DNA from 3 places in the Halomonas sp. SIMBA_159 genome. Region 2 is predicted to be linked to each of the others. Evidence: predicted binding sites of a transcription regulator. Region 2 holds the regulator's gene; each other region holds the start of a gene.
What was found. Region 2 encodes FliA, which starts transcription of late flagellar genes. Its sites were predicted from a motif close to CTAAAGTTNNNNNNNNNNCNGCCGATA; they were not measured.
Positions count from the first base shown of each region.

Region 1 (3,106 bases), on a different contig from region 2:
TCGGCAAAATCACTTAAAGCTGAAATTTTTAATCTGGGTTTATTTTCTAGCAGAATCGCCAGCCCTGCTGCTGGAATAGCGTTCAATTAACCATTTTGTTCTTTTATTTGCAAAAAAACAGGCCCCATATGGGGCCTGATGTGGTGCAGCCGGAAATACTAGCGCATTATCCGAGAAGAGATAGAACGTTCTGTGGCAGCTGGTTAGCCTGTGCCAGCACCGATGTGCCCGCCTGCTGCAGGATCTGGGCGCGTGTCATGTTAGCCACTTCTACAGCGTAGTCAGCATCTTCGATGCGCGAACGTGCTGCCGCTAGGTTCGTTTCATTGGTGCTCAAGTTGGTGATGGCATCTTCGAAACGGTTTTGTACGGCACCCAACTCGGAGCGTAGACTATCTACCTGATTCAAGGCTGCGTCTAGAGAAGCAAGCGGGTCAGCGTTTAGCTTGTCACCAAGCGTGACAACACCGGTACTTTCATCTACTGTTGCAGCAAAGTAAACATCTTGGCCGTCAACTGAGCCTTTAACAACGTACCCACCGTCTTCATCGGTGAATACTTCTGGACTTGTACCAACTGCATCTGCACTAAGACCACTAGTATCGATTGCAACAGACGGCGTCGGATCGGTCACTTCGTCCAGATCTGATGACAGTGCATCCGCATTAGTAAAGTCTGCAGCGCTTGATGCCGCAGTCGATGAGTCATAGCTAACTTGACCATAAGTGCTAGAATCAGCATCAAAGTCCACAGTTGCCGTGTAGTAAGCAGTGCCCACCTGAACATAGAACGAGCCAGCAGCGTTAACGGAGAGACTTGGGGAAGCCGCAGCATTGGAATCTGTAGCGTTGACGTCTGCTGGGTCTATAGTACGACCACCACCGATAGAAATACCGTCTGTAGCGGCAGTTACATCGCCACCTGTCGCGCCTGAAGCAGTGCTCGAGTCGTAGGTGAATGCGCCAGATGTGCTGTTGTAATTCAGCGTGTATAGCTCATCAGAAGCAGTTGGGCTTGCACTGAAAGAGGCATAAGTAACGTCAGGGTTAGTGTTACTAGCGAAGTAATAGACCGACTGACCACCCGCCGCATCTTCAAAGGAGACATCTTCGATATTCAAAGACGCAGGTACTGTTTCAGTGACCGGACTAGCAGACAAACCGCTGGTATTCAGCGATTTGTTAGTTAAATCGAAGTTACCAAGGTTAAGTGTTGTCGAGTTGATTTCTTTGAGGTTGACGGTAATTTGCTCGCCATCGTTCGCACCGACTTGGATCTGAAGGCCTTGGTCAGAAGCTAGAACGCTAACTCCGTTGAAGCTAGTTTCGCTGGAAATACGGTCAATTTCAGCCAGACGCTGCGTCACTTCGTCCTGGATGGACTGGAGGTCATTTGCTGTGTTTGTACCGTTTTGTGCCTGCACAGACAGCTCACGAATACGCTGTAAGTTGTCGTTAACTTGGTTTAGCGAGCCCTCAGCGGTTTGTGCCAACGAAATACCGTCATTAGCATTACGCTGCGCCTGTGCAAGACCAGTAATCTGAGAAGTCATACGGTTGGCAATAGCTTGGCCAGCCGCATCATCTTTAGCACTATTGATGCGCAGGCCAGAGCTCAAACGCTCCATTGAGGTTTGCAGAGCATTCTGCGACTCGCGCAGGTTCTGCTGACCGATCATCGAGGTGATGTTGGTATTGATCACTGACATGGTGATTCTCCTTGCGTGTGAACTGGCCGTCAGGCCTGCTTTTCGGCGACATGGTGCGCCGTTATATTAATTAACGGCTATACGAGGAGAATCTTTAGAGAGGCTGACAAAAAATCGTGTAATTTTTGGTAACTGGGTGGTAACTTTTGACACTCGGTGAAATCGGTCGCGAGCTAAAGCTGCCTCCCACCACAGTCGTCACCATCACCTATTTTGGCTGGTTTGCACCTGCTCTTGCCATCTTCACCTTGGCTCAGAAGTGAAAAAGCCCCCTTGTGAAGGGAGCTTGCGGCGATTGGTAGCGGCTATTTCTTACGACCTAGCTGATAATCCAACGCTTCGAATTGCTGGGTGAGATAGCTGCTCATGCTGTTCATTTGCGCAATCATAGCGTCCAGCTGGCTGAATTGAGCCCGATAGCGACTAATAGTCCTCTCGATGGTCACCTCCATACGCTCAAAACGCTCATCCAGGCTTTTTACGCGACTTTCAGCACCATTGATAGCGAGCTTCACCAAGCCATTGTTACCAAGCATTTGCTCTACGGTGGACATAAGTTTTCCTGCCAGCCCATTACCTGTCGCATCACCTGCAAAAAAGTCGCTCAGCGCCTGAGATTTGTTCGCTACCAAGTCGCTCAATTTGGCATCATCCACTTCTAACGTGCCATCACGCTGGAGCGTGATACCCAACTGGCTCAAGGTAGATAACTCCCCCCCCTCTACACTGCTTGTCAATACGCTACGTATACGGCTTTCGATAGTGCGCAAGGTATTATCCCCCACTAACTCACCGGGAGCCTCAGAATCACCACTAAAACTGGAGAGCTTGCCAATAGTACCTTTTAACTCATTGAACGCTTTGACGAAGCCAGTAGCTGCTTCACGCCGTTTTAACGTATCTCTTTCTACATTGATGGTACTGTTAGCCGTTTCGCCATCGGCGATGCTCAGCTCTGCCAGGTTCAGCGTCACTCCTTGAATGGCGCCTTCGATTTGGTTCTTGGCACTGCTGATAGCAATACCGTTGACTGTGAGTGCGGCGTCCTCACCTGCCCGCTTGGTAGCGGCATCTTCCGCAAAAGGACCTGCTACCGTTGCCGTCGGATCTTGACTGGTATCGACAAAGCTAAAGCTGGCAATAGAGGCATTCGCACCGGTATTTTTAGAGCTGAGCGCCAACCGATAGCCTTGTCCATCGTTGATGATGGTGGCGTTGACGCCCGCGTCTTTGTCGGCGTTGATGGCATCGCGTATCGCGGAAAGGCTGCTGCCGGGGGCGATATCGATATCGACGGAGTCGGCATCGCCAAACGCCAGCCGTAGCGTCGTTGCGCCCTGGAGGTCTAGCGCGGCGTCTTGGTCAGTCACCCGGGTCGAGGCCAGCGTGCCGGAGGTG
Region 1 is NZ_JAWJBT010000005.1:45,682-48,787, forward strand. It holds gene R0J87_RS04495 (flagellin N-terminal helical domain-containing protein) at 167-1,708, opposite strand; gene fliD (flagellar filament capping protein FliD) at 2,014-3,106, opposite strand, start outside.
Region 1: a site for FliA is predicted at 1,780-1,806, ahead of R0J87_RS04495 (flagellin N-terminal helical domain-containing protein). Genes of this name have one in related genera too.

Region 2 (3,106 bases):
CTGCCGCTGTCACTGCGGATGACGCGGCGGCGTATACGCAAGAAGCGATGGCACCGACGGTTGCGTCCGCCGCTGAGCCCGCCACAGTGACACCACCGCGTCCACAAACGCCGCTGGTGGTGGTTGGGCTGCCTCATACGGGGACTGCCCAGGAGGATAAAGTGCGCGGGCGCTTGGGGCAGTGGTCTGCATTGGGTCGCCAGTGGGCCGGAGACCCTCAGGATTGGAAAATTCAGGTCGTCATTGCAGACACGCCTTCGCTGGCCACGCTGGCGAAAAAGCATGCCCGTTGGGCGCTGTGGGTTAGTAGCGATGCCGATGCCTTTGCCACCATGTATCGCGTACTGCGCCAAGTGAAAGAAAACGGCGGCCCTAAACGGCTGCTGGCCCTACACGAGCCACATCTACCGCGTCAGGGTCTGCTCGAGAACTTGCGCGATGCCGCCGGCCACTATTTAGACATTGAGCTCCTGCTGCTGGCGCGCTAGCTATCGGTGCTTAGCTGTCAGCAAGGGAGAATAATGCACATAGGTACCAACGTATGATGCCGTTTGCCTTACAGACGTTGATAAAAATCGTAAAGTTGCTGACAGTAAAAAGGGCGGCTCGCGTCACTTTCGCGCTGAGTATTGCCATGACAGCGCTTGGCGTACAGGCGGCTCCAGGCAGTTGGAGTAGCCAAGTACCAGGAGTCATGGTGGCAATGAGTGACCGTACCAGCAACAGCCAGGCGATCTCGCCACCCGCCGGCGTTGCGCTTAATCATGCGACGCTATCGCGAATTCAATGGCGTTTTGAGTCACCGCCCAGCACCCCCGTCAACGCATGGCTGTGTCATCCTGAGCGCTGTGTGGCACTGTCGGGGATGCGTGGAAGTACCACGGCCCTGGAAGGAATGTTGGCGAACGCGCCGCTGCACTTTCGGTTTGCGCTGTCGCCTGGCCAACGCCCGGTGCGCGTACAGGGGTTACAGGTGATAGTGAACTATCAGTAAAGGTCGTTTAGCCGCGAGGCACGAGGATGTATACAGCACAAGGCAGGATCAAACAGAGTGAGCTGTTAACGCAATACATGCCACTGGTGAGACGTCAGGCCTTAACGCTGCAGGTAAGGTTGCCCGCGAGTATTGAACTTGATGATCTGATCCAGGCAGGAATGGTGGGGCTGCTGGAAGCGCTTGGCCGCTTTGATGCCGCTCAGGGCGCAACGTTTGCCACCTTTGCGAGTCAGCGGATTCGTGGCGCCATGATGGATGAGCTGCGTACCCGTGACTGGTTACCCCGCAGCGTGCGTCGCTCCGCACGGGCGGTGGATGATGCGGTACGGCGTTTGGAGCAACGATTCGGGCGCCCGCCAGAAGAGGGCGAGGTAGCACGTGAGTTGGAAATGCCGCTGAATGAGTATCAGCAGTTGCTTAACGATACCAACAGCGGCCAGCTGTTGCCGTTTGAAGAGCTGGTGGCTGATGGTGGTGAGCCCGCTGGAGAAGACGCGGGTAATCGCCTCTTTGACCAGCTACTGGATGCCCAGCAGCGGCAAACGTTGATCGAAGCCATTGAGGCACTGCCCGAGCGTGAAAAGTTGCTCATGGCCTTGTATTACCAAGAAGAGATGAACTTAAAAGAAGTAGGTGCTGTGTTAGGCGTCACCGAGTCACGGGTATCTCAACTGCACAGCCAGGCCGTTAGCCGTCTGCGTGCCCGTTTGCATGAACACGATTAATCCGTTGATTAACTATCCACAACCGGCAAGGAGCCGTTGATGAACCCATCTACGCTGATCGGTATCTTCGCCAGCATGTTGCTGCTGGTAAGCGTGCTGTTCTTTACCGCTGAGTCGCCCGAAAGCTTTATTAATTTACCCGGGCTCGCCATCGTCATCACGGGCACCCTCGCGGCGACATTTATCAGCTATCCGCTTAAAGAAGTGCTGCGCGTTGTACGTTTGGTGGGGTTGGTGTTTCGCCGCGAAAACACCTACGTACGTGACGACATCAACGAGCTGGTCTCCATGTCTCGGCTGTGGTTCAAAGGCGATGTACGTGCGGTCGAGCGCGAGCTTGAGCATACCCGCAATCCGTTTTTGCGCACCGGTATCCAATTGGTGATCGCCAACACCAAAGAGGATGAAATTTTTGACATGCTGCGCTGGCGCATTGCGCGACTGAAAGCCCGCGAGCATGCGGAAGCACAGATTTTTCGCACCATGGCAACCTATGCGCCGGCCTTTGGCATGATTGGCACGCTTGTGGGGCTCGTCAACATGTTGGAAGTGATGGATGCAGGCGACCTGCAGGTGATCGGGCCGCGAATGGCGGTGGCGCTCTTGACCACGTTCTACGGCATTTTGCTGGCTAATCTGGTCTTTAAGCCGATTGCGGTCAAGCTGGAGCGGCGTACCGAAGAGCGACTGATTACCATGAACATGGTGCTCGAAGGCATCTCACTAATTACCAAGCGCCGTCTGCCCTCGTTTATTGAAGAGACGCTGAACTCCTTTGTGGCCAACTATCACGATGAAATTCGCGATGACCGCGTGAAGCCGCGGCCTGATGTTGGCTCTGCACTAAAAGGGTAGCGCCATGCTGGATCGGGATTCACGTCATGCCCTCGAGCTGCCCGCTGCCGCCATCGAGAGCGATGAAAGCTGGTTAACCAGCTACTTGGATGTCCTCACACTGCTGATTACGCTGTTTGTGCTGCTGTTAGCGCTGACCCCCTCAGGCGATGGTGAAGGCCGTGCCAGCGACGCGATGGGAGTGGCCAGCGCGGCAACCTCATTGCCACTGGCCAGCTTAGCGACCGGTATTCACCCCCGTCACGATGGCTTGCAGCCGCACATGGCGAGGCTGGATATCCCCGGTGTCAGCGTCTCCCAGGGGCAAGAGGGCGTGACGCTGCGCATCGATGATAGCCTTTTGTTTCCCAGCGGGAACGATGTGCTAACGCCCCAGGGGCAAGTTGTGTTAGAACGACTCTCCTCAGTACTAGAGACCTTTGATGGCCAAATTTCCGTTGAAGGCCATACCGATAATATGCCCATTGCGACGGCACGGTTTCCATCGAACTGGGAACTCTCGGTAGGGCGTGCCATTGCGGTCGTGCGC
Region 2 is NZ_JAWJBT010000011.1:49,985-53,090, forward strand. It holds gene R0J87_RS08690 (hypothetical protein) at 1-488, shown strand, start outside; gene R0J87_RS08695 (flagellar protein FlhE) at 635-994, shown strand; gene R0J87_RS08700 (RNA polymerase sigma factor FliA) at 1,021-1,722, shown strand; gene R0J87_RS08705 (motility protein A) at 1,762-2,577, shown strand; gene R0J87_RS08710 (OmpA/MotB family protein) at 2,582-3,106, shown strand, end outside.

Region 3 (3,106 bases), on a different contig from region 2:
CGTTCTGGAAGCAAAAGCAGAAAGGAAGCGTACCGAGACAGCGCCGCTTGCGGAGCGTAGCGAATCCGCACTGGAGCATGAACCGGATCATCACAAGCCAGATCATGATGATGTGGATGAAACCTAAGCGTTCGCTTAAGTGAACCTATGAGGCCGCCTTCGGGCGGCCTCATTACGTTGGGTTAGCTGTGTCGCTCACCAGGGTAGTTTTCGGAGTGACGCCCCTCAAGGTTGATCGACTCACCGCCGTCCACGAACAGAATTTGTCCTGCGACAAAGTCGTTATCCAACAAATAGTGCAAAGCTTGTACAAGATGGGCAGGGTTGCCCTGATGATCCACCGGAATGCCCTCAATACGCCACTGAATATAGTCGCTGGTACGCTGTGAAGCAGGCAGCACAACACCCGGCGCAATACCGTTAATCCGCAGGCGCGGTGCAAATTCAAGCGCGGCCATACGCGTCATTTCCGCTAGGCTTTTTTTCGATAACAAATAAGCCGCATAGGGGTACTGGTGGTAGGCCACTTTGTTATCAATGATATTAATGACCTGACCGTTCTCCACCGCTTCTGCAAAGTGCCGTGTCAGCAGCAGCGGCGTAAACATATTGACCCTAAACTGGGTTTCCAGCATGGACATATCGGTGCCCGCAATGGGGGCCGGCTCATAGGCAGAAGCGCTATTTAACAGCACGTTCAAACCAGGAAAGCGCGTTTTAGCCCGTGTTACTAACGTTTCCAGAGAATCCTCTAAAAAGTTGCAGGGCAAAATTTCACACTCACGTCCCTTGGCGCGAATGACCGCGGCCACTTCCTCGGCTTCCCCTCGGGAGCTATTCACATGCAGGGCAATATCAAAGCCTTTATCGGCGAGTGCTTCAGCAAAGTAGCGGCCCAGGCGTGTAGCGCCGCCCGTTACAAGTGCAGCAGGTGTTGGCATGGTGTTTCCCTCGCAGTCGGTAGGTGGGGTGATGCTTGGTTATTTCGCGATAAGCAAGACTCTCTGCGTGAGCGCAGCGTTTGTCAATAACTTGTACAGAGCTTGAACAAAATAGCCAGCGAGCTACTCTGTCCGTGGGCGGTCCGCTTTTGTTTCCACAGGCTGTGTTTTTCGCAAGCCGAGCTCTTCACAAGCTGAGGCCTTAGCAAACATCATTTTGACGGCTTTAGCGGATCAGCGCCCCTCACGGAACGTCACGGCTGTTATTGAAAACGTTATCAGAATGCTTGTCTCTTACTCTGGGATGTCGCTATGCCTTCAATGTCGTCACATGCAACGCCAGCACCGGTCCAACACGAGTGCGTGATCTCGCTGGGCACAAACATCGAGCCAGAACATCACTTTGCCCGAGCGCTTGAGATCTTAAACAGTGAATGTGGGCTGCTGGCCAGATCAGAGGCAGTGCGTACCGCGCCGGTAGGCTTTCAGCACCAGCCCGACTTTCTGAATGCCGCGCTGCTGGTGCGTACGACGCTGGAGCGTGACGCTTTTAAGGCCTACCTAAAAGAGGTGGAGCACCGACTTGGCCGTGTTCGCGGGCCGATCAAATCCGGTCCACGCACCATGGATTTAGACATCGTCGCATGGGATGGTGAGGTGATTGATGAGGGCTACTATCAGCATGATTACGTCCGCAGGCCGGTGGATGAGGTCTTAGCCGTTAGCGGCCGCTCTCTTAGTGCAAGCACACTGCCTTAGCCGCTGGGTGACAGCTTGGCGGCTAGGGTGAAAATATAAGATAGGCAAAGGCTCACGTTTACTGGAAGCAGGCCGATATTTACGCTAGCCCCGCACTGTTTGCGTTCACTTCCGAGGTCACGCCCGTGCTCAGCCTTGCGACTAATATTACGTCGCTACTGGTGATGAATAATCTACGCAGTAGCCAGCAAGCGATGCAGACCTCTATGGAGCGTCTGTCGTCTGGGCTGCGTATTAATAGCGCCAAGGATGACCCGGCAGGCCAGGCGATTGCCAATCGCATGGGCGCACAAATTCGCGGTATGAACCAGGCGATCCGCAATACCAACGACGGTATCTCTATGGTGCAAACCGCCGAAGGGTCGTTGGACCTGATCAACGATAGTTTGCAGCGTATCCGCGAACTCAGCGTTCAGGCGCTCAACGGCACCAATTCCTCAGAAGATCGGGCGTCTATTCAGTTAGAGATCGACCAACGGTTGGAAGAGATTGACCGCGTCGCTGAGCAGAGCAACTTTAACGGCATTCAGCTGATCGAGAGCGATAAAACGCTCAATATTCAGGTAGGGGCCAACGCCGGGGATGTGATTGGCGTGAGCTTTTCGGCGATTGGGCGTCAGGCGCTGGGGTTGGATAACTTCAGCGTATTAGATGATGGCTCGGCCACGCCCAAGCCGATGGATGTCGTGGATGAAGCCATGAAGCAGGTCGACCGCCAGCGCAGCTATTTAGGGGCGGTGCAGAACCGCTTCGAGAGCGTCATTGACGGGCTTAACACCAACATCATTAACACCTCTGCTGCCCAGTCGCGTATTCAAGACGCCGACTATGCGCAAGAAGTCTCCAACCTTATTCGCGCCCAACTGCTTCAGCAGGTGGGCATCGCGATGCTGACCCGGGTGAACCAACAGCCGCAGATGATTCTGCGGCTGTTGGAAGGGCTGTAGTTAGAAGCCGCCCATCACCGTTAGTCGATGATGCCTTGTTCACGCGCCATGGCGTAAGCCGCCTGCGGGCCGTTCCACAGCGAGGGCAGCAGAATCAGCGACACCGGGATCGCGGTGATCACGATAAACTGCTGCAGCGCGCCAATTTGACCTGCGCCCATATACAGCAGCACGGCCGCCATCAGGGCCATCGCAATGCCCCAAAAAGCGCGCATGTAAGGGCTAGGGTCATCATGGCCTGCGCCGACAACGGCAATCGCGTAGCTCATGGAGTCGCCGGTGGTGGCCACAAAAATCGTGGTCAGCAGCAGAATCGCCAGTGCCATCCAGGTGCCGCCGGGCAGCGCTTGAGCCACCGTGAGGGTCGCCACGTCAAACTGGAAGTTATTGAGCGCTTCGGTCAGGTCAATTACCCCGGTCAACTGATAGTAAATGCCGGAGCCGCCCAGTAGCGTAAAC
Region 3 is NZ_JAWJBT010000001.1:157,234-160,339, forward strand. It holds gene ybiO (mechanosensitive channel protein) at 1-127, shown strand, start outside; gene R0J87_RS00770 (SDR family oxidoreductase) at 183-941, opposite strand; gene folK (2-amino-4-hydroxy-6-hydroxymethyldihydropteridine diphosphokinase) at 1,254-1,700, shown strand; gene R0J87_RS00780 (flagellin N-terminal helical domain-containing protein) at 1,826-2,647, shown strand; gene R0J87_RS00785 (BCCT family transporter) at 2,668-3,106, opposite strand, start outside.
Region 3: a site for FliA is predicted at 1,752-1,778, ahead of R0J87_RS00780 (flagellin N-terminal helical domain-containing protein). Genes of this name have one in related genera too.